DNA from 2 places in the Rhizobium sp. KNZ2-6A genome. Region 1 is predicted to be linked to the other one. Evidence: riboswitches for the same ligand, from Rfam matches in the RefSeq annotation. Region 1 holds a riboswitch; the other holds the start of a gene.
The links. A riboswitch is a leader RNA that binds a small molecule or an ion and turns the genes downstream of it on or off. The one in region 1 is predicted to bind S-adenosylmethionine.

Region 1 (15,086 bases):
CAGGTAGATAGCACCAACATCATGATTATAGCCGTGAAAGCGTTGGTATTAATTTGCATTTGCCTGCTCGCTTTTTTCAAACTTCGTATCTAGCAGATATCGAAAGATCATCTTGATGAATCCGGATCAAGTTGGATAGGCTATGCAAGCTCAATTTTTCCGCTGTTATATTGAACCAATTTATGACGCTCAGTGCGACAGTTCCCGCGTCGCTCTTTCCTGCCCGCCGAGTGTCAGGGGATACATGCGGTCGTTCATCAGGCGGCGGATCATCGAGATCGAGGTTGTATGGCCCCAATAGCTTTCCGGCACCGGATTGATCCAGATGCATTTGCGGAAATGGCCGGTCATTCGGGCGAGCCAGGTCTCGCCGGCCTCCTTGTTCCAATGCTCCACCGAGCCGCCCGGCTGAGAGATCTCGTAGGGGCTCATGGATGCGTCGCCGACGAAGACGACGCGGTAGTCGGGACCGAAGGTGCGGATGAGATCCGTCGTCGCCGTGATGTCGACGCGCCGGCGGCGATTGTCCTTCCACACGCCCTCGTAGAGACAGTTGTGGAAGTAGAAATACTCCATGTGGCGGAACTCCGCGCGGGCGGCAGAGAAGAGTTCTTCGACGACGCGGATATGGTCGTCCATCGAGCCGCCGACATCGAAGAACATCAGCAGCTTGACGGCGTTGCGGCGCTCCGGCCGTGTCTGGACATCGAGATAGCCATGCTCGGCGGTGGAGCGGATGGTGCCGGAAAGATCCAGTTCCTCGGCTGCCCCCTCGCGAACCCAGCGGCGCAGGCGCTTCAGCGCCACCTTGATATTGCGGGTGCCAAGCTCTACGCCGTCATCGAGGTTCCTGAAGTCGCGCCGGTCCCAGACTTTTACCGCGCGGCGATTGCGCGAGGTTTCCTGGCCGATGCGCACGCCTTCGGGGTTATAGCCATAGGCGCCGAAGGGCGAGGTACCCGCCGTGCCGATCCATTTCGAGCCTCCCTGATGCCGGCCCTTCTGCTCGGCCAGTCGCTCGCGCAGCGTCTCCATCAATCTGTCGAAGCCACCGAGTGCCTCGATCTCTAGTCTTTCCTCTTCGGTCAGATGCCGCTCGGCAAGTTTGCGCAGCCATTCGTCAGGAATGGCGGAAGGCTCCAACGCTTCTCCATCGGCATTACCGCTGACCGCCTCGACGCCGCGAAAGTAATCGGCGAAGATCTGGTCGAAACGGTCGATGAAGCGCTCATCCTTGATCAGCGTCGCGCGCGCCAGATAGTAGAAGGCCTCGACGTCGTAATCGGTAATCCCTTCTTCCATTCCCTCAAGCAGCGACAGGAACTCCCGGAGCGTCACCGGAACCTTCGCTTGCCTCAGCTTCAAGAAGAAGGGAATGAACAAGCCTCAAATCCTTTCCTGGCCGATCTCCTCCAGATCATACGGCGTGGTCTGGTAGATCTCGTTGATCCAGTTGCCGAAGAACAGATGCGCGTGGCTGCGCCACCGGTTCTGCGGCGGAATTTCCGGATCGTTATGCGGGAAATAGTTGTGCGGCATCTTGATCGGCACGCCCGCATTCACATCCCGGAAATACTCGTCCGCCAGCGAGGTGGAATCATATTCCACGTGATTGAACATGTAGAGCCGGTTGCAGGCCTGTTCATGCACGAGGCAGACGCCCATCTCGCTCGAATCCATCAGGATCTGCAGGCCCGGCACCTTCTCGATGTCGGCGCGCTTCACCTCCGTCCAGCGCGAGACCGGAATGGCGAAATCGTCGGAGAAGCCGTTGAGATAGACCGAGGAGGGCTTCAGGTTCTGGTGGCGATAGACGCCGAACGCCTTCTCCGTCAGCGTATATTTCGGCACCTTGTGGAAGTGATAGACGGCGGCCATCGCGCCCCAGCAGACATTCAGCGTCGAGTGGACATTGGTGGCCGTCCAGTCGAAGATCTGCCGCATCTCGTCCCAGTAGGTGACATCTTCGTATTCGAGCAGCTCGATCGGCGCTCCCGTGATGATGAAGCCGTCGAACTTGCGGTGCTTCACCTCTTCCCAGGTCTGGTAGAAGGCGAGAAGGTGCTCTTCGGAGGTGTTCTTGGCCTTGTGGGCGCCGATGCGCACCAGCGAAAACTCCACCTGCAGCGGCGATGCGCCGACCAGGCGCGCCATCTGGACTTCGGTCTTGATCTTGTTCGGCATGAGGTTGAGAAGCCCGATCTGAAGAGGGCGGATATCCTGACGGAACGCCACCGTTTCGGTCATCACCCGCACACCCTCGTTCTGGAGGGTTTCAAACGCGGGCAGCGTATCGGGAATTTTGATGGGCATCGTTTCACTCGACCAAATACAAAAAAACCGGCCGCGATCATGAATCGCTACCGGTCCGCACGCGGCCCTTTAGCGACTTATTTAACGTGGCTGCAAGCCGGCCGGCCAAATCACCACAAGGAGAAATGCATAAACCTGCTATTCATGCGGGTCAATGGGCAACCGGCGGCGGGCTGGGTCCGTTTTTGACGTGAGCAAATAGGCTCCGGGGCTGCCTCTCCCTTCGAGGCATTGACGCTTGCGCTGACGCTTCAGCGCCAAGGCACCTCAGGGTGAGGCAGAGAAGGTTCGTGCTATGGCGCAGGAGATCAGACCTCACCCTGAGGTGCGCAGGCCGAAGGCCGGAGCCTCGAAGGGCGAGGGCGGGTGATGCGGCTCTCCTATTTTTAAAGACGCCCGCAGTTCCGTGGGCGGAAAGCACAGCAACTGTTGTTACTTCCCTTGCCCGCGCGCCATGAAAGCCAGCCGTTCGAAAAGATGCACGTCCTGCTCGTTCTTCAGCAGCGCACCATGCAGTTTCGGCAGTGCGTTCTTCGCATCGGCGCGCAGCGTTTCCGGATCGATGTCGTCGGCGACCAGCAGGCGGATCCAATCCAGCGCTTCGGAGGTCGAGGGCTTTTTCTTCAGGCCCGGCATGTCGCGAATTTCAAAAAATTGCGTCAGCGCCGCATGCACGAGCGACTGCTTGATGCCGGGATAATGCACCTCGACGATGCGCTTCAGTGTTTCCATGTCGGGGAAGCGGATATAGTGGAAGAAACAGCGGCGCAGAAAGGCGTCCGGCAATTCCTTCTCGTTGTTCGAGGTGATGATGACGATCGGGCGGATAGCGGCTCGGATGGTCTCGCCGGTCTCGTAGACATGGAACTCCATGCGGTCGAGTTCCTGCAAGAGATCATTGGGGAACTCGATGTCGGCCTTGTCGATCTCGTCGATCAGCAGCACGCATTTTTCCGGCGAGGTGAAGGCCTGCCAGAGCTTGCCCCGGCGGATATAGTTGCCGACATCGTGAACTCTGATGTCGCCGAGCTGGCTGTCGCGCAGGCGTGAAACGGCATCATATTCGTAGAGGCCCTGCTGCGCTTTCGTCGTCGATTTTACATTCCATTCGAGGAGATCGAGCCCGAGGGCCGCGGCCACCTGACGGGCGAGCTCGGTCTTGCCCGTGCCCGGTTCGCCCTTTACGAGGAGCGGGCGCTCAAGCCTTATGGCGGCGTTGACGGCGACCATCAGATCCTTGTCGGCGATATAGTCCGCAGTTCCCTGAAATTGCATCGGAAGGCTTTCTCAATCATTCATGTGCAAGCTAATTTCTGGCCGAATTCGGTTCAAGGCGTGAAACCGTGTATATAGCAACGTGATCGCATTGATCTATTGCAAGGATGGACATGGGGGCGGGGCATGGTTAATTGACGGGATGTGCGTCGCAGGGAAGTGCTGATGGCAGTTGAAGCGCAAGCCAAGCCGAATATCCAGGGAAACGAGCAGGTCGGGTACGATTTGAGCCTTTTCTTCCGGCTGAGAATGATGTTCTCGGCTTTCTGGAATTCGCCTGTCCGCATCAAGATCATTTCGCTTACCGTCGCGCTCTTCCTGATCATCATGGTCACGGCCTATGTCCAGGTGCTGCTCAATAGCTGGAACGCGCCCTTCTACGATTCGCTGGCAAGGCGCGATATCACCGCCTTCTTCCATCAGCTCGGCGTCTTCGGCATCATCGCCGGCTCGCTTCTGGTCCTCAACGTCGTCCAGGCCTGGCTCAACCAGATGACCGCGCTCTACATGCGCGAGGGCCTGGCGCGGGATCTGGTCAATCAGTGGCTTCAGGCCAAGCGCGCGCTTCGTCTCGCCTCCTCCGGGCTGATCGGCGTCAATCCCGATCAGCGCTTGCATGAAGATGCCCGCAATCTCGCCGAAAGCACGACCGGGCTTGCCATCGGCCTGGTGCAGGCGACGATCCTGCTCCTGAGCTTCATCGGCGTGCTCTGGGAGCTGTCCAGCGGCATGGTGTTCAAGGTCAATGGCGCGAGCTTCGCGATCCCCGGCTATATGGTCTGGGCGGCGATCCTTTATGCCGGGTCGGCCTCGTTCCTCAGCCAGTTCGTCGGCCGCCGGCTGGTGCGATTGAATGCGGACCGCTATTCGAAGGAAGCTGAGCTACGCTTTGCGCTCATGCATGCCAACGAGCATATGGCGGCGATCACCATTGCCGGTGGCGAGGAGAACGAACGGCGGCGGATCAATCTCGATATATCAGCCGTCCTCGGCGTCATCCGCCAGCTTGCCATCGCCAATACCAATCTGACCTGGGTCTCGGCAGGCTATGGCTGGTTGGTGCTGATCATTCCGATCCTCGTTGCGGCCCCGGCCTATTTCTCCGGTGGCCTGACCTTCGGTCAGCTCATGGTGGCCGTCGGTGCCTTCAATCAGGTCAATTCGGCATTGCGCTGGTATGTCGCCAATTTCGGCCCGATCGCCGAATGGCGCGCCACGCTGATGCGCGTCACCGATTTCCGCAAGGCACTGACGGAAATGGACGACAAGACGCCGATGCCGCATACGCTCGTCTTCGAAAAGGCGGCGCCCGGCACGATGGTGTGGACCGATCTGGAAGTTTCCACCAAAACCAATGACGAGGCCACGGAGAACGGTTTCTCGATTGCCGAGGGCACCGTCACCATCCATGCCGGCGAGCACCTGATGATCAACGGCGATCACGGCGTGAACCGCAGGCTGCTGTTCGAGGTGCTGGCGCATCAATGGTACAGCGGCTCCGGCACGGTGAGCTTGCCGCCGATGGACGATATGCTGTTCATGCCGCATACGCCCTACGTTCCAAGCGGCACGTTGAGAGAGGCGATCTGCTTTCCGGAGGATCGCGATGCCTATGACGATGCCGCCGTCGATGCCGTCATGGACAGGGTGGGTCTCGGCCGCCTCAAGAGCCGCCTCGATACGCAGGCCCGCTGGGATCGATTGCTGGATACCGAAGAGCAGAAGGCCATCGGCTTTGCGCATCTGCTGCTGGCAAAGCCGAAATGGGTCATCATGGACGATGCCCTGGAAGGCCTGGAGGCCGAAGTTCAGGTGAAGGCCTGTGCCTTGCTGGCCGAATTACCCGATGCGACCTTGATCTATATCGGCCGCTCCGAGGCCTTCATGCAGGCCATGTCGCCGCGTCTCCTGCATCTGCAGACCTTGGCTCCGCATGAGCACAGCATCGAGATCGATGCGTCGTCGGACGCGGTCGATGCGGAGCCGACGGATCAGAAAAGGGTCAATAGGCAATAGGCAATAAGGCGATCTGGTGATGTCGCGCGCCTTGGCGAGGTTGATTTGATTTCCATTCGCCCGAAATGCAAAACGCCCCGTCATGGAGACGAGGCGTTTTCTCATGCGATGAAGTGGCTGATCGGAAAAGCGCTCAGCACTTTTCCTGGAATTGCTCAGTCCTTGGCGCGCTCGACGTAGGAATTGTCTTCCGTGGCGATGACGACGCGGGTGCCGGCGTTGATGTGCGGCGGCACCATGGTGCGCACGCCGTTCGACAGCATGGCGGGCTTGTAGGACGAGGATGCCGTCTGGCCCTTCACAACCGGTTCCGTCTCGGTGATCTCGAGCGTGACATGGCGCGGCAGTTCGAGCGCCAGCGGAATGCCTTCGTGGATCGACAGGATGCAGGTCATGCCTTCCTGAAGATAGGCCTTCTGGTCGCCCATGGTGTCGACGTCGACCACGACCTGATCGTAGTTGGCCGGGTTCATGAAGTGGAAGCCTTCGCCATCTTCATAGAGGTACTGGAAGTTCACGTCTTCGACGAAGGCGCGCTCGACCTGCTCGGTGGTGCGCCAGCGCTCGGAGACCTTCACGCCGTCGACGATGCGGCGCATGTCGACCTGGGTGACCGGCGTACCTTTGCCCGGATGAAAGTTCGCGGCGGTGAGAACGACGTAGAGCTTGCCGTCGACGTCGAGAACGTTGCCCTTGCGGACGGAAGAGGCGATGACCTTGACCATAAGACTTCCTTGTAACGCTGCGTTTTGCGTCGTAGAGGGACTGTCGAAATGCTCTCCGAGACGCAGCTTTTGTTTGCTTGGGGGCGCAACTACCCTAAATCAATGGAAATTGCCACCCCTAAGGCGGCTGGTGTCCTGAAGAAAGCTAGGAATGAAGCCGAAGACGAGCAAAGCGTCCCCCTGGTGGACCCGCAATGTCCATGCGGACCGGCGGCCGTTCCTTATTGGCCGCAATGCAATCCAGGTGGCGCTGCGGGCTTTCTTCGCGCGCAACGACTTCATCGAGGTGGATACGGCGACGCTGCAGGTGTCGCCCGGCAACGAGGCGCATCTGCATGCCTTCGAGACCGAGGCGCTGACGACCGACGGAAGGGCGCTGCCTCTTTATCTGCATACCTCGCCGGAATTCGCCTGCAAGAAGCTTTTGGCGGCCGGCGAGGAGCGTATCGCCTGCTTCGCCCATGTTTACCGCAATCGCGAGCGCGGGCCGCTGCACCATCCGGAATTCACCATGCTCGAATGGTACCGGGCAGGCGAGAGCTATGAGATCCTGATGGCCGATTGCGCCGCGCTGCTGGGACTTGCGGCGGAGACGGTCGGGGCGAAGAAATTCAGCTATCGCGGCGCGGAGACCGACCCGTTCCTGGCGCCGGAGCGCATCAGCGTGGCGGCCGCTTTCGAACGTTATTCCGGCATCGATCTCTTTGCCTCCATCGGCCTCGATGGATCGACGGATCGCGAGCGTCTGGCGGCGGATATGCGCCAGGCGGGCATTCGCGTTGCCGACGACGATCTGTGGCAGGATCTCTTCAGCCGGGTGCTGGTCGAGAAGGTCGAACCCAATCTCGGCTTCGGCCGCGTCACGATCCTCGACGAATATCCCGTTTCCGAGGCGGCCCTTGCCCGGCCTTCGGCCAGGGATCATCGCGTTGCCGAGCGCTTCGAACTCTATGCCTGCGGCGTCGAGCTTGCCAATGCCTTCGGCGAGCTCACCAATGCCAAGGAGCAACGCCGCCGTTTCGAGATCGAGATGGCGGAAAAGCAGCGCGTCTATGGCGAGACCTATCCGCTGGACGAGGATTTTCTGCAGGCGCTTGCCGTTATGCCTGACGCAAGCGGCATCGCGCTTGGCTTCGACCGGCTTGTGATGCTGGCGACGGGTGCCTCGCGGATCGAGCAGGTGCTGTGGGCGCCGGTCGCGGAGTATGACGCATGAACGTGATGCGCCCGATCCGGACCATCGGCGAGCTTGAGCGCGCCGGGCTGATCGATGCCGATCAGGCGGTCGCGCTCGAAGCGGTGGCGGAGCGTTATGCCGTCGCCTTGACGCCGACCGTTACGCGTTTGATCGATCCGGCCGATCCGGCGGATCCCATCGCCCGGCAGTTCGTGCCCGATGCGGCCGAATTGCTCGTTACGTCCGAAGAGAGGGCCGATCCGATCGGCGATCATGCGCACAGCCCCGTCGAGGGCATCGTGCACCGCTATCCGGACCGCGTTCTCCTGAAAGCCGTGCATGTCTGCCCGGTCTATTGCCGCTTCTGCTTCCGGCGCGAGATGGTCGGGCCACAGGGGCTCGGGACGCTGGATGGCGATGCGCTTGACGGTGCCTTTGCCTATATCCGCGAGCATAAGGAGATCTGGGAGGTCATCCTGACCGGCGGCGACCCGCTGGTGCTTTCCCCGCGGCGGCTGGAAGACATCCTCAGGCAGCTTGCCGATATCGATCACGTGAAGATCGTCCGTTTCCACACGCGCATTCCGGTTGTCGATCCCCTGAAGGTCGATGCGGCGCTGATTGCGGCGCTGAAGGCGAGCGGCAAGACCGTCTATGTAGCGCTGCATGCCAATCATCCGCGTGAGATGACGGATGAGGCCCGTGCGGCCTGTGCCCGGCTGGTCGATGCCGGGATCGTGCTCATCAGCCAGTCGGTTTTGCTGAAGGGCGTCAATGACGATCCGGAGGTGCTGGCGGCGCTGATGAAGGCTTTCGTCGAAACGCGTGTAAAGCCCTATTACCTGCACCATCCCGACCTCGCGCCCGGCACCAGCCATTTCCGCCTGACGATCGCCGAGGGCCAGGCGATCGTCGCGGCACTGCGCGGCCGTATTTCCGGTCTCTGCCAACCAACCTATATTCTCGATATCCCCGGCGGCTACGGCAAGGCGGATATCGGGCAGATGTCGGTGCGGGAGCTGCGCGAAGGCTGCTATTCGATTTCGGACTATCGCGGCGGTGAGCACGTCTATCCGCCGGAAGGCTAGGGACGGCTTTTGTCCTGCAGGCCTATACTTCCACTGACGCTCTGATTGTTATGACGTTTTTTGAATGAAACGTGGTGGCGAATTTTGGTACGTTAACCTTCTTTCACACCTCAACATTCCAAAAATCGCCATTCCTTAATATTAGTGATTCTCGATATTTATGCTTGAGTCGCGTGTTAGATGGCTTACGCTTGGTAAATTTCAATCAGGTAAGTATCGAATATAGCAATTTTCAACGAAGTATAAGCTGGTTGTATTTACCACGTCGCTTAGCGGAATGTTCTATTTTACCTGTTACTTCTTGGCCAACGATAAGACGGCATGACTTCGGTTGTGCTTGCCATTGCCAGAAGGGACTAGACTATGAACAAGACGATTCGCGATTTGCTGGCCAAGTTCGGTACGCTTCCCGTTGCTGTCGATCAGATCGAAGACGATGCCGATCTTTATGCTGCGGGATTGTCCTCCTTCGCTTCCGTGCAGCTGATGCTCGGCATCGAGGAAGCCTTCGACATCGAATTTCCGGACAATCTGCTGAACCGCAAGTCCTTCGCCAGCATCGCCGCGATCGAAAGAACCGTCGGCATGATCCTGGACAGCAGAAAGGTCGCATGATGAGTGTGGCGGTCGCTCTGCTTGAGGTTGGGACGGGCGAGGGGGCGGCGGTGCGTGCTGCGCGCGTCGCAGCGATCGCCAGCCAACACGCCGATGCCGTCGATGCCGAGGGCCGGTTCCCACGTGAAGCCGTCGACGCCATGCGCGCCGAGAAGCTGCTCTCCATCCAGATCCCCGCCGATCTCGGCGGCGAAGGCGCGTCGATGACCGAGATTGCCGAGCTCTGCTCGATCCTCGGTCAGGCCTGCGCCGCCAGCGCCATGGTCTTCGCCATGCATCAGATCAAGCTTTCGAGCCTGGTCGAGCATGGCGCCGACAGCGACTGGCACCGAGACTTCATGCGCCGCATCGCCCGGGAACAGCTGCTGCTCGCTTCGGCGACGACCGAAGGCGGGATCGGCGGCAACCTGCGCAACAGCATCTGCGCCATCAAGGTCGAGGGCGACACCTGCACCCTCGAAAAGGATGCGACCGTCATTTCCTACGGCGCCCATGCCGATGCCATCCTGATTACCTCGCGCAGCCATGCCGAGGCGGCGTCCTCCGATCAGGTGCTGACCTGCTTCCTTAGGGATCAGTACGAGATCAAGCGCACGGTCGAGTGGAACACCCTCGGCATGCGCGGCACCTGCTCCGACGGCTTCCTGTTCAAGGGCGAGGCTCCGGCCAAACAGATCCTGCCGAAGCCGTTTGCAGAGATTGCCGCGCAGTCGATGCTGGCCAGCTCGCATCTGCTCTGGAGCGGCGTCTGGTACGGCATTGCGGCCGACGCGGTGTCCCGCGCCCAGGCCTTCGTGCGTGCCGCTGCCCGCAAGTCTCCTGGTGCGCCACCGCCCGGCGCGCTGCGTCTGGCTGAAGCCTCCAGTATGCTGCAGATGGTGAAATCCAATGTGGTTGCCGGGCTGAAGGCCTATGAAGAGGCGAAGCTCGACGCAGACCGCCTGTCGTCGATGGGCTTTGCGGTGGCGATGAACAACGTCAAGATCGCGTCGTCGGAGATGATCCTGCCGATCATCAACCACGCAATGCTTATCTGCGGCATCATGGGCTACAAGAACGGTACGCCCTATAGCCTCGGCCGCCACCTGCGCGACGCGCACTCGGCACAATTGATGATCTCGAACGACCGCATTCTCGGCAATACGTCGACCATGCTGCTCGTCCACAAACAAGATACCAGCCTGTTGGGGTAACCGTTATGGATATGCAAACATCGTTTCTCGACCGTCTTTTCGATTCTGGCCTGTTGATCGACACCGGCGTTGATGGTCTCTACGGCCGCAGCGGCCAGTTCGAAGACGTGATTTCCGCTTTCGAGCGCTTGATCGACACGTTCGGCGGCGCCGATGGCGCCGAAGCCATTCGCTTTCCGCCCGGCATGAACCGCGCCTTCTTCGAAACGAGCGGCTACATGAAGAGCTTCCCGCAGCTGGCCGGCACGGTGCACAGCTTCTGCGGCAACGAGCTCGACCATATGAGCCTGTTGAAGTGCATGGAAGTCGGCGACGACTGGACGAAAGACCAGCAGGCGACCGATATCGTGCTGACGCCGGCGGCCTGCTATCCGCTCTATCCGACGGTTGCCAAGCGCGGTGCCATTCCGGAAAACGGCGCGCTCTATGATCTGCAATCCTATTGCTTCCGCCATGAGCCCTCCAAGGATCCGGCCCGCCAGCAGCTATTCCGCATGCGCGAATATGTCTGCATGGGCAGCGAAAAGCATGTGACGGATTTCCGCCAGAGCTGGATGGATCGTGGTGTCGAGATGATGAAGGCCGTTGGTCTCGACGTGACGATCGATGTCGCCAACGACCCGTTCTTCGGCCGCGCCGGCAAGATGCTCGCCAACAACCAGCGCGATCAGAACCTGAAGTTCGAGCTACTGATCCCGATCACGTCCATCGCCAATCCCACAGCCTGCATGAGCTTCAACTACCACCAGGATGCCTTCGGCACGAAGTGGGGTCTGAACTTTGCCGATGGCCGCGTCGTGCACACGGCCTGCGTCGGCTTTGGCCTGGAGCGCATCGCGCTGGCGCTGTTCCATACCCACGGTCTCGACACCAAGGAATGGCCCGAGAGCGTGCGCAAGACGCTGTGGGGCTGATCGCACTCATGGCTGCCGTGTTTCAGGGACTGGATCCTGCCGCCTACAAGCCACATGCGCTGCACGACAGCGAGCGCATGTGGCCCGAGACCAACTGCTACATCGATCTCTGGATCGAAGTGCTTTCGAGCCTGAAGCTGCCGCCGGAAGCCATGCTCGGCTTTACGCTGACACAGGATTTCGAGGGCGATCAGTTCACCTTCTTCAAGGTGCCGCTCGAGGATCTGGAAGCGCTCTATGGCGTGCGCTGCACCGAGCTTGCGATCTACGACAAGGTTCAGAACCATGTCGCCGAGCAGATCGGCCGCGGCCGGCTCTGCCTGGTCGAGATGGATTCCTTCTTCATGCCGGATACTCAAGGGGTCGGCTATCGTCGCGAACACGGCAAGACGACGGTGGCGATCAACCGGCTCAACATGGAGGGCCGGACGCTCGATTACTTCCACAATGGCGGGTTCTTCCGGCTGTCGGGCGAGGATTTCGACGGGCTCTTCCAGCTGCATCTGACGGATGAGGACCTGCCCTTCCTGCCCTATACAGAATTTGCGAAATTCCCGGAGAAGGCACCGGCCGAAGCCGCCATCCGCGAGACGGCTCGGCAGCTTCTCTCCTTCCATTTCCGCCGCCGGCCGCAAGCCAATCCAATCCGCGCCTTCGCCGAGATTTTCCCCGCGCAGGTGGAGGCGATCGCCGAACGGCCCTTCGGTTTTTTCCATAAATACGCGTTCAACACGCTGCGCCAGCTTGGCGCCAATTTTGAGCTGGCCGGCAGTCACTTCGATTGGCTCTCGGCCGATCTGTCCGAAACGGCGGGTGAGGCACGGAAAATCTCCGAAGCGGCAAAGTCGGTGCAGTTTCAGCTTGCCCGCGCCATCACGCGCAAGAAATTCGAGCCATTGCGCACAGCGCTTGATCCGGCCGCCGATGCATGGGATGCCATGATGAGCGAGCTCGAACGGAAGCTTTGACGGGCTTGCGTTCGATTGCGATACGGCTGGGTCATTCTGGAAATATTGGGGCGGGGGAAATCCCCGGAAGATGTCATGGGCGGGCGCTTGGCGGATCTCGGCGGCGGAATGCGGCTGAGCGAGGGTTGGAATCTGGTATTGACGGACGCGGGCACCTGCATCTCGCCATCCGATGTGCCGCTGACGTCAGGCTTCATCCCGGCACCGGTGCCGGGCACTGTGGCGGAAGCGCTGGAAAAGGCCGGGCGTTTCGACCGGACGAGGCCCCAGCCTCTCCACGACCGCGATGCCTGGTACATCTGCCGTTTGGTGGACGCCGAGGCCGGCGATGCGGTCCTGCGACTGGAGGGGCTCGCGACGCTTTGCGAAGTCTTTCTCAACGGCCAGCAGATTGTTGTTTCCGAAAGCATGTTCGAGGCTCATGACATCGACGTCACCCTGCTTGGCGGCGACGAACTGGCGCTCTGCTTCCGCGCGCTGGAGCCGAAACTCTCAGAACCTGGACCTCGCGCCCGCTGGCGGCCGCAGATGATCACGCCGCAAGGGCTGCGGATGGTGCGCACGACGCTGCTTGGCCATATGCCTGGCTGGTGCCCCGAGGTTCAGGCCGTCGGTCCCTGGCGGCCGATTTCGCGGCTGCGGCCGAGCGCGCCCGTTATTCGTGATCTCTCGCTGCGGCCGGACCTGCTCGAAAATGGCGAGGGTAGGCTTTATGCCTCGCTTTCGATCGAGGCCGATATCAATGAGCTGGTGCTGAAGTGCGGAGAGGCGGAGCAGGCTTTCGAGAAGGCCGGTGCGGGCCGCTATACGGCAATCCTGAAAATTCCCGATGTGGCGCCCTGGTGGCCGCAGACGCATGGCGTGCCGCAGCTCCATGATGTCACGCTTGTCGTCGATGGCATCGAGCATGCGCTCGGGCAGACGGGTTTTCGCCGGCTGTCGGTCGATCGCGGTGCCGACGGGCGGGATTTCGCCCTGATCATCAATGGCGAGCGGATTTTCTGCCGGGGTGCTGTGTGGACTACCGCCGATATCGTGCGCCTGCCCGGTGGTCGCGACGATTACGAAAACTGGCTGCGGCTGGCGGTTGACGCCGGCATGAACATGATCCGCATCGGCGGCACCATGGCCTATGAGACGCCCGAATTCTTCCGCCTTTGCGACGAACTCGGCCTGATGGTCTGGCAGGATTTCATGTTTGCCAATTTCGACTATCCGAAGAACGACAAGGCGTTCAACGCCCATGTCGAGGCCGAGGTTGCGCAGCTTCTGAGCCGCACGCGTTTGTCGCCGTCGCTGGCTGTCCTTTGCGGCGGCAGCGAGATCCATCAGCAGGCGGCCATGATGGGCCTACCCGAGCAGTTCTGGAAAAGCCCTGTTGTCGAAGAGATCATCCCGCCATTGGTGCAATCGCTGCGGCCGGATGTACCCTATGTCGTCAATTCGCCGTCCGGCGGACCGATGCCGTTTTCGCCGAATGCTGGCGTGACGCATTATTACGGCGTCGGCGCCTATATGCGGCCGCTTGCCGATGCCCGCCGCGCCAACGTCCGCTTTGCCGCTGAGAGCTTGGCTTTCGCGCATGTGCCGCAAGCCCGCACGCTTGGCCAGCATCTGCCGGTCCCTGCGGTTCATAGCCCGCTATGGAAGGAGCGCGTGCCGCGTGATCGCGGCGCATCCTGGGATTTCGAGGATGTGCGCGATCATTATCTTCAGGAGCTTTACGGCTTCGAACCTAGCCGATTGCGGCGGGAGGATTCGGATCTCTATCTCAACCTCTCACGCGCCGTGACCGGCGAAGTGGCCGAGGAGACCTATGCCGAGTGGCGGCGCCAGGGCTCCGGCTGCAACGGCGCGCTTGTCTGGACGCTGCAGGACCTGCTTCCCGGCGCCGGCTGGGGCGTTCTCGATTCGACCGGGGAGCCGAAGCCGGTCTGGTACGCGCTGCGGCGCGCCTTCCGGTCGGTGCAGGTGCTGCTCATGGATGAGGGCACCAATGGTCTCGATGTGCATGTCATCAATGAGAGCGATGCAGCGCTTGACCTGACCGTCGAGGTCTCCTGCCTGCGCGACGGTCGCCAGATCGTCGTCGGTGGTGGCCGCGATCTGGTGCTCGAAGCTGGTGGCAAGCAAAAGATAGCCTGTACTGAACTTTTCGGCGCCTTCTTCGACACGACCTATGCCTTCCGCTTCGGCTCGCCGTCGCATGACGTCACGGTGGCGCGGCTGACAGCATCGGCGACCGGCGCCGTCATCGCTGAGGCCTTCTATTTTCCGCTCGGGCGCACCAAGGCGTTCCACGATGCGGAGATCACGGCGTCGGCGGTGTTGGAAGGCGAGGACTGGTTTCTCGAGTTGAGCAGCGATCGGTTGGCGCAATCGGTGCAAATCGATCTGGAAGCCTATCGCGCCGAAGATGACTGGTTCCATCTTGCACCGGGCAGCCGGCGGCTTCGGCTGTACCGACGGGAGGGCGTTCCGGCCGATGTCATTCCATCCGGCCAGATCCGCGGGATTGGCAGCCGTCGGATCGTCGAGGTTTGAGGGGGGCATCTCGCCCTTGGCGGGCGAGAAAGCAATTTCACTGGTTTAGGAATTGCGACACTGGAGGCTTAGCGTGCTCAAAAGCTCAGCGCAATTTCTAAGCCATTGAAATTGCAAGAGAGGGGGGTCCGTTTCTTGCACCAATAAACTGGACGCTGATTGCGTCCATGCCTACCCCCGCTCTTGTACAAACTAAGAATTAGACGAGGGACGAGCCCTCGCCTAATCCTAAGTTTTTACTTTCTCGCCCGCCCCTTT
Region 2 (15,086 bases), on a different contig from region 1:
GGTCGTCGTCCGGATCGGATTGCTCCTCCAGATAAAATGGTTCTACGACCACCTCGATGTCGCGTGTGAGGGCGCGATACATGCCTGATACCTTGCCACTGCGCTGAAACGTCCGGTGCGCTTTCAAGCACGGCGGGCGTTCCAGTATTTTCCTTTTCGCGGCATCTTATCCGCTTTCCACTGCTCCCGCAAAGTGCGGGCTATCTAGCGGTATCCTATAACCTATTCCTTCCGTCAAGGAACGGCCTGATGAAAACTTGCGTGAACAGCCAGGGCGCGCCGCAAATCAGCTATTACGGCTAATGATGAAGGTTAACAGAGCGCTCTCAAAAGTATCTCGATCCGCTTGCCATTTGGTCTTACCCGCCTTAGTGCCGCGGGCTCAGCCTCAACGTGCAAAAACGCTTACCGAAATTGCGGGTGCACTTGCGGGCCGGTCATCATATCTGTGTTTCCCGTAATCAAAATCTCCAGATCATATAATTCCTGATCCGGTCTTATGTTCCGCTTCGAAGGAGCCCACGATTTCCCGTCGCGGAGATTTCGGCTATCATCTGATTCTGGCATCGCCCATGCCTCCCCCCTCCACTCGGGAAAGTATATTTCATGCGGGGCCGTCGATATCCAAACCGACTGTTTGAGCGCCTGGCATAAGGAGGGGTTGCGGTCACTGCTCGCAATAGGAGGTTTATATGAGGCTTTCTGCCCCTGTTTATCATTTGAAGCGCAAGGCGAGGCTCTTGTCCCGCCAGCAGAATATCCCCTTGCATGCCGCGCTGGATCGCGTCGCGGCCGGCGAAGGTTTCGGAGGCTGGAGTTTGCTTGCAAGCAAAGCGAACACAGCCGTATCTGTCGGCGAGTTGTATTCGCGTTTAAGCCCGGGTGACCTGGTGTTGATCGGCGCGCGGCGCGGTCACGGCAAGACCCTCATGAGTCTGAGGCTCGCCGTCGAAGCCATGAAGGCTGGCAATCGCGGCGTGTTCTTCACGCTGGAAGACACGGAAAAGGTCGTTCTGGACCGTTTTCCTGTCATCGGCGCCGATCATGCGGAATTTGCGCCGCTATTTGAATTCGACAATTCGGATGCCATCAGTGCCGGCTATATCGCCGAGAGGCTGGCCGAGGTGCCGCGAGGCACGCTGGCGGTGGTCGATTTTCTGCAGCTGCTCGATCAGAAGCGGGAAAAGCCGGAGCTGATGATCCAGGTTCAGACGTTGAAGGCGTTTGCGCGCGCCAGGGGCGTGATCGTCGTCTTTGTCTCGCAGATCGACCGCTCCTATGATCCGGCGGTGAAACCCTTGCCCGATCTTTCGGACATCCGCTTGCCGAATCCGCTGGATCTCAAGCTGTTCGACAAGATGGTCTTCCTGAACGACGGCCTGGTTGAGTTTAAGGTCGCCAGCTGAAGAGCTGTCATTGCCCGATGAGGGCAGGTCGAGCCGCCCGGAGGATATCCGGGCGGCTCGATTGATATCAGGCGGAAACCTGCTCGAGAGCGCGGGCGAAATCCTCGACCAGATCGGCGCTGTCCTCGATGCCGGCGGAGAAACGCACCGTGCCCGGCGAAATACCGAGCTCGGCGCGGGCTTCGTCGGTAAGGTTCTTGTGCGTCGTGGTGGCCGGATGGGTGATCAGGCTCTTCGAGTCGCCGAGATTGTTGGAGATCTTCACGATGTCCAATGCGTTCTGCAGCTTGAAAGCCGCTTCCTTGCCGCCCTTCAGCTCGAAGGCGACCAGCGTCGAGCCGCCGCTCATCTGCTTGGCGATGATATCGGCCTGCGGATGGTCCTTGCGGCCCGGATAGATGACGCGGGCGACTTTGCCGGTCTGCTCGGCGAGGAAATCGGCAACCTTGGAGGCGTTCGCCGTCTGCTGCGCAACACGCAGCGGCAGCGTCTCGATGCCCTTCAGCAGCGTCCAGGCGGTGAAAGGGGACATAGCCGGGCCGGTGTGGCGGAAATAGTCCTGGAGGTTCTCGTCGATCCACTGCTTGTCGGAGAGGATGACGCCGCCGAGCGAACGGCCCTGGCCATCGATATGCTTGGTGGCGGAATAGACGACGATATGGGCGCCGAGTTCCAGCGGCTTCTGGAAGAGCGGGGTCGCGAAGACGTTATCGACCACGACCTTGGCGCCGATCTGGTTGGCGAGCTTGGCAACGGCAGCGATATCGACCACTTCCAGTGTCGGATTGGTCGGGCTTTCGAGGAAGAAGAGCTTGGTATTCGGTCGAACAGCCTTTTCCCAGTTCTCGACAAAGCGGCCGTCGACCAGCGTGCATTCGATGCCGTATTTCGGCGCCAGCGTCTCGACCACCCAGCGGCAGGAGCCGAAAAGCGCGCGGGCAGCGACGATATGATCGCCGGCCTTCAGCTGGCAGAGAATGGCGGCGGTGACGGCGGCCATGCCGGAAGCCGTGGCGCGGGCATCTTCAGCGCCTTCCAGCGCGCACATGCGCTTCTCGAACATGTCGTTGGTGGGGCTGCCGTAGCGGGCGTAGATGAATCCGTCAGTCTCCCCCTTGAAGCGGGCTTCCGCGGCTTCCGAAGTCTCATAGACAAAGCCCTGGGTCAGATAGATTGCTTCGGATGTCTCGCCGAATTGCGAACGGAGCGTTCCGCCGTGAACGAGCTGGGTTGCGGGGCGCCAAGTCTTGCTCATGCCATCACCACTTTCAAAACAAAAAAACCGGCCGCGAAAGCAGACCGGTTTAACCCCGGTCCTTTTAGCCACTTATTTAACGTGGCTGCAAGCCGACCGGCCAAATCACCACGGGATAAGTTGCAATACTGCCGTTGACCGCTTGCGTCAATTCCCCGAGTTTGGTTTTGTCTGCGGCAAATTACTGGCCGCGCTTCCGTCTGGATGTGCGAAGGCCGCAGTAACATTTCGAACGCGCCCACCCGGCAGATCTATTCGCGACTTGCCGGCTTATATACTGGGTCGGCTTATGCAGTGGGCCGGCTGATGCACTGGGAAAGAGGCATGATGGCTCGCAATACTGGAATTCTGGCCGATCGCGCCATCGCGGCGCTCTTTGAAACGGGGCGGCTGACGAGCGAGAGAGAACTGGACGTCGATCAGATCCAGCCGGCAAGCCTCGACCTCAGGCTTAGCGCCCATGCTTTCCGCGTCCGCGCCAGCTTCATGCCCGGTCCCTCGCATCTCGTTGCCGACAAGCTCGACCGGCTGAAGCTGCATGTTATCGACCTTTCCGAAGGCGCGGTGCTGGAAACCGGCTGCGTCTACATCGTGCCGCTGATGGAGCGCCTCGACCTGCCCGAGGATATGTCGGCCTCCGCCAATCCGAAGAGCTCGACCGGCCGTCTCGACATCTTCACCCGTGTCATCACCGACCGGGCGCAGGAATTCGACAAGATCCCCGCCGGCTATTCCGGCCCGCTCTACCTCGAAATCAGCCCGCGCACCTTCCCGATCGTCGTTCGCCGCGGTTCGCGCCTGTCGCAGATCCGCTTCCGCGTCGGCCAGGCCTTGCTCACAGAGCCGGAACTTCTGGCGCTGCACGAAACCGAGACGCTGGTCGCCAGCAAGAAGCCGAACATCACCGGCGGCGGCATCGCGCTGTCGATCGACCTTGCCGGCGACAAGGAAGGGCTGATCGGCTATCGCGGCAAGCACCACACCGCCGTTGTCGATGTCGACAAGAAGGCCCAGCACGATATTTTCGATTTCTGGGAGCCGCTTTACAGCCGTGGCCGCACCGAGCTGATCCTCGATCCGGATGAATTCTACATCCTCGTCTCGCGCGAGGCCGTGCATGTGCCGCCGCATTTTGCCGCCGAGATGACGCCGTTCGATCCGCTGGTCGGCGAATTCCGCGTCCACTATGCCGGCTTCTTCGATCCAGGCTTCGGCCATGCGCCGGCCGGCGGCCGCGGCAGCCGAGCCGTGCTGGAGGTGCGCAGCCACGAAGTGCCCTTCATTCTCGAAGACGGCCAGATCGTCGGGCGCCTGATCTACGAACACATGCTGGAACAGCCCAGCAGCCTCTATGGCTCCGGCCTCGGCTCTAACTATCAGGCCCAGGGCCTGAAGCTCTCGAAGCACTTCCGGCTGTGATCCGTCGCTGACCGGCCTTGACAGAGGCGGCCAACTGTTGGACATCTCAAGGTGTCAGGCGGGTGTAGCTCAATGGTAGAGCAGCAGCTTCCCAAGCTGAATACGAGGGTTCGATTCCCTTCACCCGCTCCAAATCCCAAAATATTCGTATTACGTCAAAAACGGCCTCTCGTCTTGAGCGTCTCCATCAGCGCTTCGCCGAAGGTCGCAATCGGGCGGCCAAGCCGTCCTGCCGGCGGGCGATGTATCAGCCAGTTGACGACTTTCGGGTTGAAATCCGGCGCCTCGACGATCTCGACCGCATTGCGCCAGCGGCTGTCGGCCAGTGCGGCAGGTGTCAGAACACCGATGCCGAGGCCGCGCGCCACCAGGGACATGCGCAGATCGGCGCTCATCGCCTCGACGGCGACGTCAAAGGGCAGGCGCTCCGCTTCGAAGCGGTGATGAATGAAGGCGCGGAAGCCGCAGCCGCTCTGGTTCATGATCCAGGGGAAGCGGGCGAGGTCTTTAAGCCGCGGCGTCTTGGGAACGCCGAGCGATGGTGCTGCGACGAGGATGACGCTGTGGACCCCGAGCACATCGCCGACGACATTATCAGGCGGCTCGACACCTTCCGCCAGGCAGACAGTGGCCGCGTCCAGCTGGCTATGCGCCACCTGCTCGATGAGCTGCGGCGACCAGCCCGAAACGATGCGCAGCGTCAGCCGTGGAAACTCGTTGCGCAGCTGATCGAGGGGGGCCGAGAGTGCCGCCTCCGAGAGATAGGGCATGATGCCGAGACGGAATTCGCCACCGATCGCACCGCCGGGCGAAACGCCGGCCTTGAGATCATCGAGCGAGCGGAGCACGCGGCGGCCATGCTCATAGGCCTCGCGTCCCGCCGCAGTCGGCTTGAGGGGCTTCGACTGCCGGTCGAGCAGCGCAATGCCGAGACTGTCTTCCAGGTTCTGGACACGCCGGGTAATGCCCGGCTGTGTCAGGTTGATGCGTGCCGAGGCGGCAACGATCGAGCCCGTTTCCACCACGGCGACGAAAGCTTCAAGATCATGAATGTTCATGATGAACTCGCATAATCATTATTAGTTCATTTCAATTGCCGCATTATGCAGCAAAGCGATAAACATGGCTATCAATATTATCAGAAATCATTGGAGAGGTCATGTCCCAGGTTCCCGAACGCGTCACGAGTGATGCCGAAGACGACGCGCCGGAGGCGGTCGCTGCACCCTCGACATTGCTGTTTGCCGTCGCCACCGGTGTCATCGTCAGCAATCTCTTTGCGCCGCAGACGCTGGTCGGCGTCATCGGTCCGTCGCTTGGTTTTTCAGAAAACGCAGCCGGCCTCGTCGCCATGGCGTCATTGCTGGGCTATGCCGCCGGCCTGTTTTTCCTCGTGCCGCTTGCCGATCTCGTCGAAAACCGCCGGCTGGTCCTGCGCATGCTCGTCTCGGCCCTGGTCATGGCGGTCGCTGCCGCTTTCGCGCCGACCGGCTGGAGCCTGCTTGTCTTCCTCTTCGGCCTGGGGGCTGCCTGCTCCGCCATTCAGATCCTCGTGCCGATCGCTGCGGCGATGACGCCGCCGGAACATCGCGGCCGGGTGATCGGCAATGTCATGAGCGGTCTGATGGTCGGCATTTTGCTGTCACGGCCCTTGGCAAGTCTGGTCGCCGGCATATGGGGTTGGCGAAGCTTCTACGCGATCAGCGCCGCGGCGCTTGCCCTGCTGATCGCCGTTCTTGCACTCCGATTACCGGAACGCCGGCCGCTGGTGAACACCGGCTATGTCGCGCTGATCGCCTCGCTCTGGCAATTGCTGCGTGATGAGCCGGTGTTGCGGGTACGCGCGTTCACGGCTGCTATGGTGATGGCGAGTTTCAGCCTTTTCTGGACAGCGGTCGCGCTGCGCCTGACGCAGCCGCCTTTCTCCCTCGACCAAGCCGGCATCGCCCTTTTCGCCCTTGTCGGAGCAGGCGGCGCGGCGGCGACCTCTCCCTTCGGCCGGATGGGTGACCGCGGCTGGACGCGCATGGCAACAACCGTCTCGCACCTGATCCTGCTCGGTGCCATGGCGCTGTCTGCATGGGCGGGCGAAGGCGAGACCGGCCATTCCCTGATTTTCCTGGTTGTGCTCGGCGCGGGCGCCGTGATGCTCGATGTCGGCGCCACCGGCGATCAGACATTGGGACGCAGGGCAATCAATCTGCTGCGGCCGGAGGCGCGCGGCCGTATCAACGGCCTGTTTGTCGGCATCTTCTTTCTCGGCGGCGCCGTGGGCTCGGCGCTGGCAGGGACGGCCTGGAGCTGGGGCGGCTGGACCGCGGTCTGTGCCGCCGGCGCAGTTTTCGGAACTGCGGCGCTTCTGACCGGGCTTGCCGTAAGGACATGACGCGTCCGGCGACCCGAATGTTCGTTACAAACGAATGGCGGCGGCATTATTGGATGCTGCCGCAATAATACCTTTCTTCCTTCAGGTTGATGCCAGACATTCGTGCCAGATGATCATCCGTCAACTGGAATGGATGCCGATGCTCAATGTTGCGTTGTTTTACAGGCTGAGGGCGATCTTCACGCGCGGCGTGTTGAAGATTTCCCGCCGCACGAAGGTGCCGGGCAGCGCGACGATCATCTGGAAGGATGGCAGCGTCACGATCGGACAAAAGGCCTTTCTCCGAAGGGGGATCGTCATTGACGCCCAACGCGGCAGCATCGATATCGGCCGGAATGTCTCCCTCAACGACTATGCCATTCTGCTGGGACGCGGCGGCATCACGATCGGCAACGACGTGCGCATCGCCGCACATGCGATGGTCGTGTCCTTCGATCACAATTTCGACGACCTCACGCAGCCGATCCGCATGCAGGGCGTCACCAAGAAGCCGATCGTCATCGAAGACGATGTCTGGATCGGGGCGGGCGCCAAGATCCTCGGCGGCGCCCATGTCGCCAAGGGATGTGTCATCGGCGCCAACGCCGTGGTCAAGGGGAAGACCGAGCCCTACGGCATCTATGTCGGAGCTCCGGCAAGGCTGGTGAAGCGGCGGGGAGAAACCGGCGGCCGCGGATCGGCAAAGGTCGAATTGCTCGCCCGCGCGAAAAAGTAGTCGCGGGCGCTGCCGCCATCCTTGCCGAGCGCGATATTCCCCTCGATATTCCCCCTGGGGCATGACTCTGCTACATCGTATCGGTGAATCAGGAATGTGCATCCACGACCGGAGGCCGGATCAAGACCATGCGTGTTTGCCTTTCGTCGCCAATCTCCATGGCCCGGTCTATCGCGCATGCGGCGCTGATCGCCATGTCCTGCGCTCTGCCGTTTTCCGTCCACGCCCAGGAGGCGAAGCCGTCGAACCTGCCGATCCTGTTCGATGCGCGCGAACGCCTGCCCAAGCCCGATCTGTCCTCGCTGGTCAGGCTGCGCTTCCTGACTTCGATCGATTTTCCGCCCTTCAACTTTCTCGATCAGAACGGCAAGCTCACCGGCTTCCATGTCGAGCTTGCCCGCAAGATCTGCGACGAGCTCGACATAGCGGACAAGTGCCAGATCCAGGCCTTGCCCTTTGGCGAGCTGCAGGCAGCACTGGCGGCTTCGCAGGGCGATGCGGTGATATCAGGCGTGGCCGTCACGCCCGAGCTGCGCAAGAGCTTCGCTTTCTCGCGCCCGTTCCTGATGCTGCCGGCCCGCTTCGTGCGCAATCTCAAGGCGTCGCTCAGTGGCACCACGGCCGCGTCGCTTGCGGGCCACCCGGTCGGCGTCGTCAGGGGCACGGTGCACGAGGCCATGCTGGCCGCCTTCTTCCCTGCGATCAAGCCGGTGCCGTTCGACGACAAGGATGCGCTGCTCGCGGCCGTCAAGGACGGCAAGGTCGATGCCGCCTTTGCCGATGGCCTGCAGCTGTCATTCTGGGTTTCCTCACCGGCGGCGGAAAAATGCTGCGCCTTGTTTGACGGTCCCTACCTGTCGCAGCAGTTCCTCGGCGAAGGCATGACCATTATGCTGCGTCAGCAGGATGCCGATCTGACGGCCGCGATCAACCATGCCCTTGCCACACTGTCGCGCGACGGCAGGCTGCAGGAAATCTATCTGCGCTATTTCCCTTACGGGCTTTACTGATCAGAGCAGTTCCAGGAAAAATGCGCAGCGGTTTTCCGTCCGGAATGCGCAAAGCAAGAAAATGCTTCAGGCTTTGCGATAGCGGGCAATGGCGCTGCGCTCGATGGCGGCGCAGGTGAGCTTGTCCAGGCCGAAGCGATCGCGAAGCAGGCTGAGCAGGCGCAATTCCTCGGCCTTGACCGACAGGTCGGCCGAAGCGACTTCGACGGCAAGCGCGTAGGCCGTGTCGTAAAGGCGCGCCGGCAGCGTATCGCGCACGGTTTCGAGCACGATATCCAGGCCCTCATTGTTGGAAAGCAGTTTGGCGCAATCACGGGAGACGGAAATCAGCTTCTCGTCGTCGAACCCCTTGAAGACCGGCAGGGCGTGAATGAGCTCGCCAATGCGGCTGAGTTCCCGGTCGTTCATCGTGCGGTCGACGGCCGAGGCCAATACCATGACGTAGATCAGGGCCTCGTGAGCAGAAAGCGGCTTGTTCATGGCAGGCGAAGTCCTTTGAATTTGGCAGACTGAAAAGTCGCGCGTCTCATGGCAAAAGTTACTGCATAATTCCTTAAATCGGAATCGATTTAAGGAATTATGCAGCGGATCTAAAGTGCTACAACGACCTCAGCGCCATATATCATGCAGTGCACTGCAATGGCGGAAGCAAGGCATCAGATCGGATTGAGTGGATTTTCCTTGGCTGGCGGCGGCCCAAGCGTCGATTTCCCGTTCTTGCGCGGATCGTCTCCATACATGCCGCGCTTCTTCTGCTTGGCCTCATCGACAAGGGACGCAAGCGGAGAGCCGGGTTCCGGATCCGCCCAGCCGAAGCGGACGAGCCAAGCGCTGAGGTCGACGCGGACATAGCGGCACTCGCCCTTGATCATGCCCTTCCAGGCGGGGTCCGGCACATCGCAATCGATGGCGCGACCGCGCAGATACATGCGGAATGCCGTGCGGGCGGCCTGGCCGCAGGGCCAGCTGTTGCCGCTCGGGCCGGTGCACATCCGGTCGACGTCGGTCGGAATGATCCCGTTCAGCTGCACGCTTCTGCCGCCGAGGGTCAGTATGCCCGCCTGGTCGGCAAATGGCCGGACAAGCTCGATCGTCGCCTGCCCCTGCGGCTTGGACGCCGGATCGAGCGAAGTCTGTTGCGACTCGGGCTTGGGCTGGGCCTGCTGCGGCTGTGGGGGAAGGGTCCGATATGCGGCTGCCGACATTTCCCTATCGATCTGGTCGGCCGGGGTTCGGTTGTCCGGAGTGGGGTCGGCTTTCGTCTGTTCGGCGGTGGCCGTCTTGTCTGACGCGGCGTTCGCTGGCTCTCGCTTCTGGGCGGCGGAGATATCCGCATCCTTCGTAACGTTACTGCCAGGCGTTTTAGCGACGTCGTCCGTGGCCGATGCAGGCGACGCTGCAGCCGCGATTGCCCGCAATTCCGGACTGCTGTCGGAGGCCGCGACTGGCAGAGCCGTCTTTTCGTTTGTGGAGTTCGCGACCTGCGCTGCCGGCTGGCTGTTTGGCTGCGATTTGTTTGACGCCGTGTCGTCCTGCTTGGCCATTTCGACGGCTTTTGCGTCGGCCTTGGCAGTCTCTGTCGGCGCGGTCGCGGCGGGCTTGTTCGCAGCCGTCGTGGCGCTGCCGGCTCGGCCGGGTAGGGCAAAGCCGTGCTTCCCCATCGGGACCGCGACGAAGGTCAACCAGGAACCAACAACCGCGCCTACCGCGCATGCGAGCCAAAGATTACGACGCATAACGAGAAAACTTTCCTATTGGCTGGCCCATATGATCCGGGCGATCCATTCCACATCCGCAAGATCGAAGCTGCGGTTGGGGTGTTCGGGGTTCAGCGACAGGAGTTCTATCGATTTCGCGCTCTGCCGCAGCAGGACCTTGGCCATCACTTCACCCTCGCGGGTCTTTACAACGACACGGTCATTTTTCCTGATCTGAGCCCCTGGCTCGACGATCAGAATATCCCCGTCGCGATAGAGCGGCAACATGCTTTCGCCCTGGACTTCGAGCGCATAGACGCCGGCCCTTTGCCCGGCCGCGACGGGAAATTCCACCATGTCCCAGCCCTGACCGGCAGGAAACCCGCCGTCGTCGAAGAAGCCGCCGGCGCCCGCCTGGGCAAAACCGATCAGGGGGATGGCGTTTTCAGCCGGCGAAATCCCATGCATCGCTACGGTGCCAGCCGGTTCGCCCGGCCGGATGAAGCTCAGGAACTGCTCCAGGCTGGCTCCGGTCGCATCCAGGATCTTGGCGATCGATTCCGTCGACGGCCAGCGCAGGCGCCCGTCCTGGCTCAATCGCTTCGATTTGTTGAAGGAGGTGGCGTCAAGCCCGGCACGGCGTGCGAGCCCGGAAGGGGTCAAGGCGTGCCGCTCGGCAAGCCGGTCGATCGCACCCCATATCTGCTCGTGTGACAGCATCGCCGCTCAGCATCCGCGTACCGGCTCGCCCGGCGCTCAACTCTTTAAAAAAGGTTAACCGAGGCATTTTGACGAGTAAAGGGCGGCATAGGAATACGGTCCTTTATCCCCGTGCTTTCATCATGGGGCTTTTTGCCGTCTTCACGTCTTCTGCGGCAGCGGCTTGGTGTCCGGCTGCTCGTTCTGGAACTCCTTCGCCATGCCCATGAAGCCGCGCATGAATTTCTGCATGATGCCGAGCGTGCGGTCGACCTCGGCGTCGCTCGGAAGGCTTGAGCCCTTGTTTGCGGCGACGGTCTTTTCCAGTTTCGTCACGCGATCGGCGAGGCGGTCGAGCTCGTCATCATAGGCGGCGCGCTCGTCGGCGGCCATGCGGCAGACGAGATTGCCGCCCTGGTCCTGGCAAAGGGACATGGCACCCGTCTGTTTGTCGAGGCGAATGAAATGATCGCCGCTACGCTCCAGCTGGAAGCGCGTTGCATCCGGTTCGGCTGAGAGAGCCGGTGTGGAGAGAAGAAAAGCAGTGGGCATAAGCACGGCTGCAAGGCCGATTTTCAGTTCCTTCGTCATGTCATCCTCCGGATTTTCTGCGTTAAACCTCAAATCCATCACGGAAACCGTGGACACGGGCTGATGTTTTCGTGCAAAGCCCTTTCAGCACAGCTTTACATAGGGATGATGACCGCCATGCCAATGGTTTACAAGATCGTGCCGGATGCGCTCTGGCAGCAAGCCAGACAAACCGGCGTTTTTGATGGCGCTGCGATCGATCTGACCGACGGCTTCATTCATTTCTCCACCGCGAAGCAGGCAAGGGAGACGGCCGCGCGTCATTTCGCCGGGCAGACCGGCCTGCTGCTGGTGGCGATCGACGGCGATGCGCTCGGCGACAAGCTGGTGTTCGAACCCTCGCGCGGCGGCGATCTCTTCCCGCATCTCTATGCGCCGCTGCCGCTTTCGGCCGTGCTCTGGGAAAAGCCGCTGCCGCTTGGCGATGACGGCGCCCATGTCTTTCCGGAGATGGCGGAATGATCGGCGCCTTTCGCGATCTCGGCCGGCGCGGCCTGTTCCTGTTCGATCCGGAAACCGCCCACGGCATGTCGATAGCGGCGCTGAAATCCGGCATCGTGCCGGCGTGCCGCGTCAGTACCGATCCTCGCCTGCGCCAGACCGTGGCCGGGCTCGATTTTGCCAATCCCATCGGCATGGCCGCAGGCTATGACAAGAATGCCGAAGTGCCGGAGGCGCTGCTGAAACTCGGCTTCGGCTTCACGGAGATCGGCACGGTTACGCCGAAGCCGCAGTCGGGCAATCCCCGCCCGCGCATCTTCCGCCTGGTCGAAGACGAAGGCGTCATCAACCGCCTCGGCTTCAACAATGAAGGGCATGAAGCGGCCTTCCAGCGGCTGAAAGCCATCCGTGGCAATGGCATCATCGGCGTCAATATCGGCGCCAACAAGGATAGCGTCGACCGCATTGCCGACTACGTCGCCGGTATCCGCCGCTTCTATTCGGTGGCGCGCTATTTCACCGCCAATATCTCCTCGCCGAACACACCGGGCCTGCGCGACCTGCAGGCGCGCGAAAGCCTGTCGGCCCTGTTGTCGGCAGTCCTTGTCGCGCGTGACGAGGAAGCGGCGAAGGCCGGCAAGCGCATCCCGGTCTTCCTCAAGATCGCCCCCGATCTGACCGAGGAGGGAATGGACGATATCGCCGCCGAAGCCTTGTCTCATGCGCTCGATGGTTTGATCGTCTCCAACACGACGCTGTCGCGCGATGGCTTGAAGGATCAGCGGCAGGCCAAGGAAGCGGGCGGCCTTTCCGGCAAGCCGGTCTTCGAAAAATCGACCGCTGTGCTTGCCAAAATGCGCCGCCGTGTGGGTGCTGCTTTGCCGATCATCGGTGTCGGCGGCGTGTCGTCGGCAGAGACGGCGCTGGAAAAGATCAAGGCAGGCGCCGATCTCGTGCAGCTCTATTCCTGTATGGTCTATGAAGGGCCTGGATTGCCGGGACAGGTCGTCTCTGGCCTGTCGAAACTGCTTGATCACCAGCGTGCCGGCTCGATCCGCGATCTGCGCGATGCCAGGCTGGATTACTGGGCAAACCGGAACGTCTGATCGGCTCGCTTCTTCAAGCCCATGGCCAGGAAGATGCCGCGAAACAGCAGGAAGGCATTCATGGCCATCCAGAGGCCGTGATTGCCGAGCGTCGGCACGAAGATGGCGAGCGCCATGAGATAGCCGCCGAAGGAGAGCAGCATCTTGTTGCGCATCTCGCGCGACCATGTGGCGCCGATGAAGACCCCATCCATCAGGAAGGCGAGCGCGCCGGTCAAGCCGGTTATCGCCGCCCAGGGCAGATAGGTTCCGGCCGCGGCCCGGACCTCCTCCGAGGTGGTCAGCAGGCGGATCAGTGCCGGCCCGACGGTGAAAAAGAAGATGGCGGCGGCAAGCGCCAGCCCGAAGGACCAAAGCCCGGTCAGCTTCAGCCCGCGCTCGAAGGCCGGACGGTAGTTGGCACCGATCGAACGGCCGGTGATCTGCTCGGCGGCGTTGGCGAGACCATCGAGATAGTAGCCGGATAACAAAAAGAAATTCATCAGCACGGCATTGGCGGCAAGCATGACCGCGCCGAAGCTGTTGCCGATCCGTGTCATCAGCGTAAAGGCGCCGATCAATACGAAGGTCCGGATCAGGATATCGCGATTGAGCGCGAAGAGCTGCGTGAGCTTGGCGCGCGAGAACAGTTCCGAACGCGCCGGCCGTTCTTCGCCGGCAAAGCTGCGCAGCACGATGAAAAGCCCGAGCAGCATGCCGCTCGCTTCGCCGATCAACGTGCCCCAGGCAACGCCGGCGACACCCCAGCCAAGCCGGAGGCCGAGCAGGATGGCGAGCACGATGTTGACGCCGTTAATGACCGTCTGCAGCAAGAGCCCGATGCGGCCCTGGCCGCGGCCAAGCACGAAGCCGAGCAGTGCGTAATTGGCAAGCGCCGCCGGGCCGGAGAGCATGCGGATGGAAAAATAGGTACGCGTCGCGTCGGCGATACCGCCTTGCGGTCCCATCAGCTTGATGCCGATCCAGAGTAGCAGCGGCGACAGAAGGACGATCATGATGCCGCAGCCGAGCGCCCAGATCAGGGCACGCCAGAAGACCGCCTGTTGCTCGTGCCGGTCGTGGCGGCCATAGGCCTGGGCCGTCAGTCCTGTTGTCGAGGCGCGCAGGAAGTTGAAGCTGGCAAAGAGGAGGTCGAACAGCACGGCGCCGATGGCAAGGCCCGCCAGCGCGTCCGGCTGGCCCATGTGGCCGACGACGGCTGTATCGACGAGACCGAGCAGGGGTGTCGTCATGAAGCCGAGCGTCATCGGAAGCGCGATCGACAGCACGAGCCGATGCGTTACCTCAAAGGGCAGGACCCTTACGCTCCGCTGCTGAACATCCATATTACCTTCCGCCTCCTCAGTTCGAGGAAAGCACCATGGACCAATAGGGCTTGTCACCGGAAGAGGGGGTATAGGCAAGAGCGACGCCAAGGCCGTCATATTTGCCGAGCATGTTGTGCAAATGCTTCGGCGAATTGATCCAGGCTGTCACCGCGGCGCTCACGTCGTGCTGGCCTTCGGCGATGTTCTCGGCGGCCGGCAGCTTGACGCCGCTCGCCTTGACACGCTTGCCGAAATCGTCGCCCATGCCGATCAGGTGTTCCATCTTGCCGGCATCCGCCATGCGTCGTGCCTGGTAGACGGCGGCGGTGCTGGCGGCGGTATCGATCCTCAAGGGCGGCAGGCCGTTCTTGGCGCGCAGCGCATTGACGAGCGGCAGAGCGGAAGCGGTCTGGTCGCTGGCCGGGATATTGGAAACACGGGCGGGCGGCGTCGCACAGCTTGCGACGGAGGCGGTGAGCGCAAGGGCGGCGAGGCGCAGCGCATCGCGGCGCGTGAAGTTCATTGTCGGGGAGGTCATGTCAGCGGCGGTAATTGAACAAACGAAGGATGATGAAGATGGGAATGACGATGGATGCGCCAAGCAGCACGTAGTCGCCGAATTCGCCGAGCGCAGCGAAGCCGCTGTGCCAGAGATCGGTGAGGAAGCGGCGGACGCCATAGAGGAAATCGAGCGGACGCCAGCCGAAGAACTTCATCACGAAGCCGACGACGAGCGACACGATGATGAGCTTCACCAGCGTGCGGCCGGGCGAGTCGCCAAGGAATCTGTTCACCTGATCGGACATGCGGACGTCTCCATGATGGCAGTCGGTGGTGCTTGAGATAGGGCCGGGGCCTGCGACTCGCAAGCACTTTTGCCTTTGCCTGAAATAGGACTTGAGTTTTTTTGTGGCCGCGTTCAAAGGCGAGCGTCAAACAGGATGAAACCCATGTTGCCGAGCCAGCTTTCCTCCGGCGATGTCATTGGCGACCGCCGCGCCGACTATGCGAAGATGCTTGCCGAAAGCGGCGAGCCGGCGAGCGCGGCCGAGCT

Region 2: it holds a riboswitch for S-adenosylmethionine, as region 1 does, so the genes downstream of both, ACPYOP_RS13460 (O-succinylhomoserine sulfhydrylase) here and metA (homoserine O-acetyltransferase MetA) in region 1, are expected to answer to the same signal.

The regions. Positions count from the first base shown of each region.
Region 1 covers NZ_JBNDIC010000029.1:2,919-18,004, forward strand. The annotation lists gene ACPYOP_RS19650 (tetratricopeptide repeat protein) at 1-59, opposite strand, end outside; gene ACPYOP_RS19655 (vWA domain-containing protein) at 190-1,383, opposite strand; gene metA (homoserine O-acetyltransferase MetA) at 1,387-2,313, opposite strand; SAM riboswitch at 2,363-2,440, opposite strand; gene ACPYOP_RS19665 (AAA family ATPase) at 2,746-3,588, opposite strand; gene ACPYOP_RS19670 (ABC transporter ATP-binding protein/permease) at 3,754-5,604, shown strand; gene efp (elongation factor P) at 5,760-6,329, opposite strand; gene epmA (EF-P lysine aminoacylase EpmA) at 6,481-7,545, shown strand; gene ACPYOP_RS19685 (lysine-2,3-aminomutase-like protein) at 7,542-8,594, shown strand; gene ACPYOP_RS19690 (acyl carrier protein) at 8,958-9,209, shown strand; gene ACPYOP_RS19695 (acyl-CoA dehydrogenase family protein) at 9,209-10,402, shown strand; gene ACPYOP_RS19700 (amino acid--[acyl-carrier-protein] ligase) at 10,408-11,316, shown strand; gene ACPYOP_RS19705 (DUF1839 family protein) at 11,325-12,284, shown strand; gene ACPYOP_RS19710 (glycoside hydrolase family 2 protein) at 12,360-14,828, shown strand.
Region 2 covers NZ_JBNDIC010000016.1:30,921-46,006, forward strand. The annotation lists gene apaG (Co2+/Mg2+ efflux protein ApaG) at 1-82, opposite strand, end outside; gene ACPYOP_RS13455 (DNA helicase) at 693-1,406, shown strand; gene ACPYOP_RS13460 (O-succinylhomoserine sulfhydrylase) at 1,474-2,661, opposite strand; SAM riboswitch at 2,705-2,783, opposite strand; gene ACPYOP_RS13465 (2'-deoxycytidine 5'-triphosphate deaminase) at 2,986-4,080, shown strand; tRNA gene ACPYOP_RS13470 (tRNA-Gly) at 4,139-4,212, shown strand; gene ACPYOP_RS13475 (LysR family transcriptional regulator) at 4,236-5,138, opposite strand; gene ACPYOP_RS13480 (MFS transporter) at 5,240-6,466, shown strand; gene ACPYOP_RS13485 (acyltransferase) at 6,576-7,181, shown strand; gene ACPYOP_RS13490 (transporter substrate-binding domain-containing protein) at 7,340-8,191, shown strand; gene ACPYOP_RS13495 (tellurite resistance TerB family protein) at 8,258-8,671, opposite strand; gene ACPYOP_RS13500 (hypothetical protein) at 8,848-9,927, opposite strand; gene ACPYOP_RS13505 (S24 family peptidase) at 9,943-10,608, opposite strand; gene ACPYOP_RS13510 (hypothetical protein) at 10,750-11,178, opposite strand; gene ACPYOP_RS13515 (DUF952 domain-containing protein) at 11,284-11,640, shown strand; gene ACPYOP_RS13520 (quinone-dependent dihydroorotate dehydrogenase) at 11,637-12,725, shown strand; gene ACPYOP_RS13525 (MATE family efflux transporter) at 12,701-14,050, opposite strand; gene ACPYOP_RS13530 (CAP domain-containing protein) at 14,067-14,570, opposite strand; gene ACPYOP_RS13535 (DUF6460 domain-containing protein) at 14,572-14,838, opposite strand; gene ACPYOP_RS13540 (class I SAM-dependent methyltransferase) at 14,983-15,086, shown strand, end outside.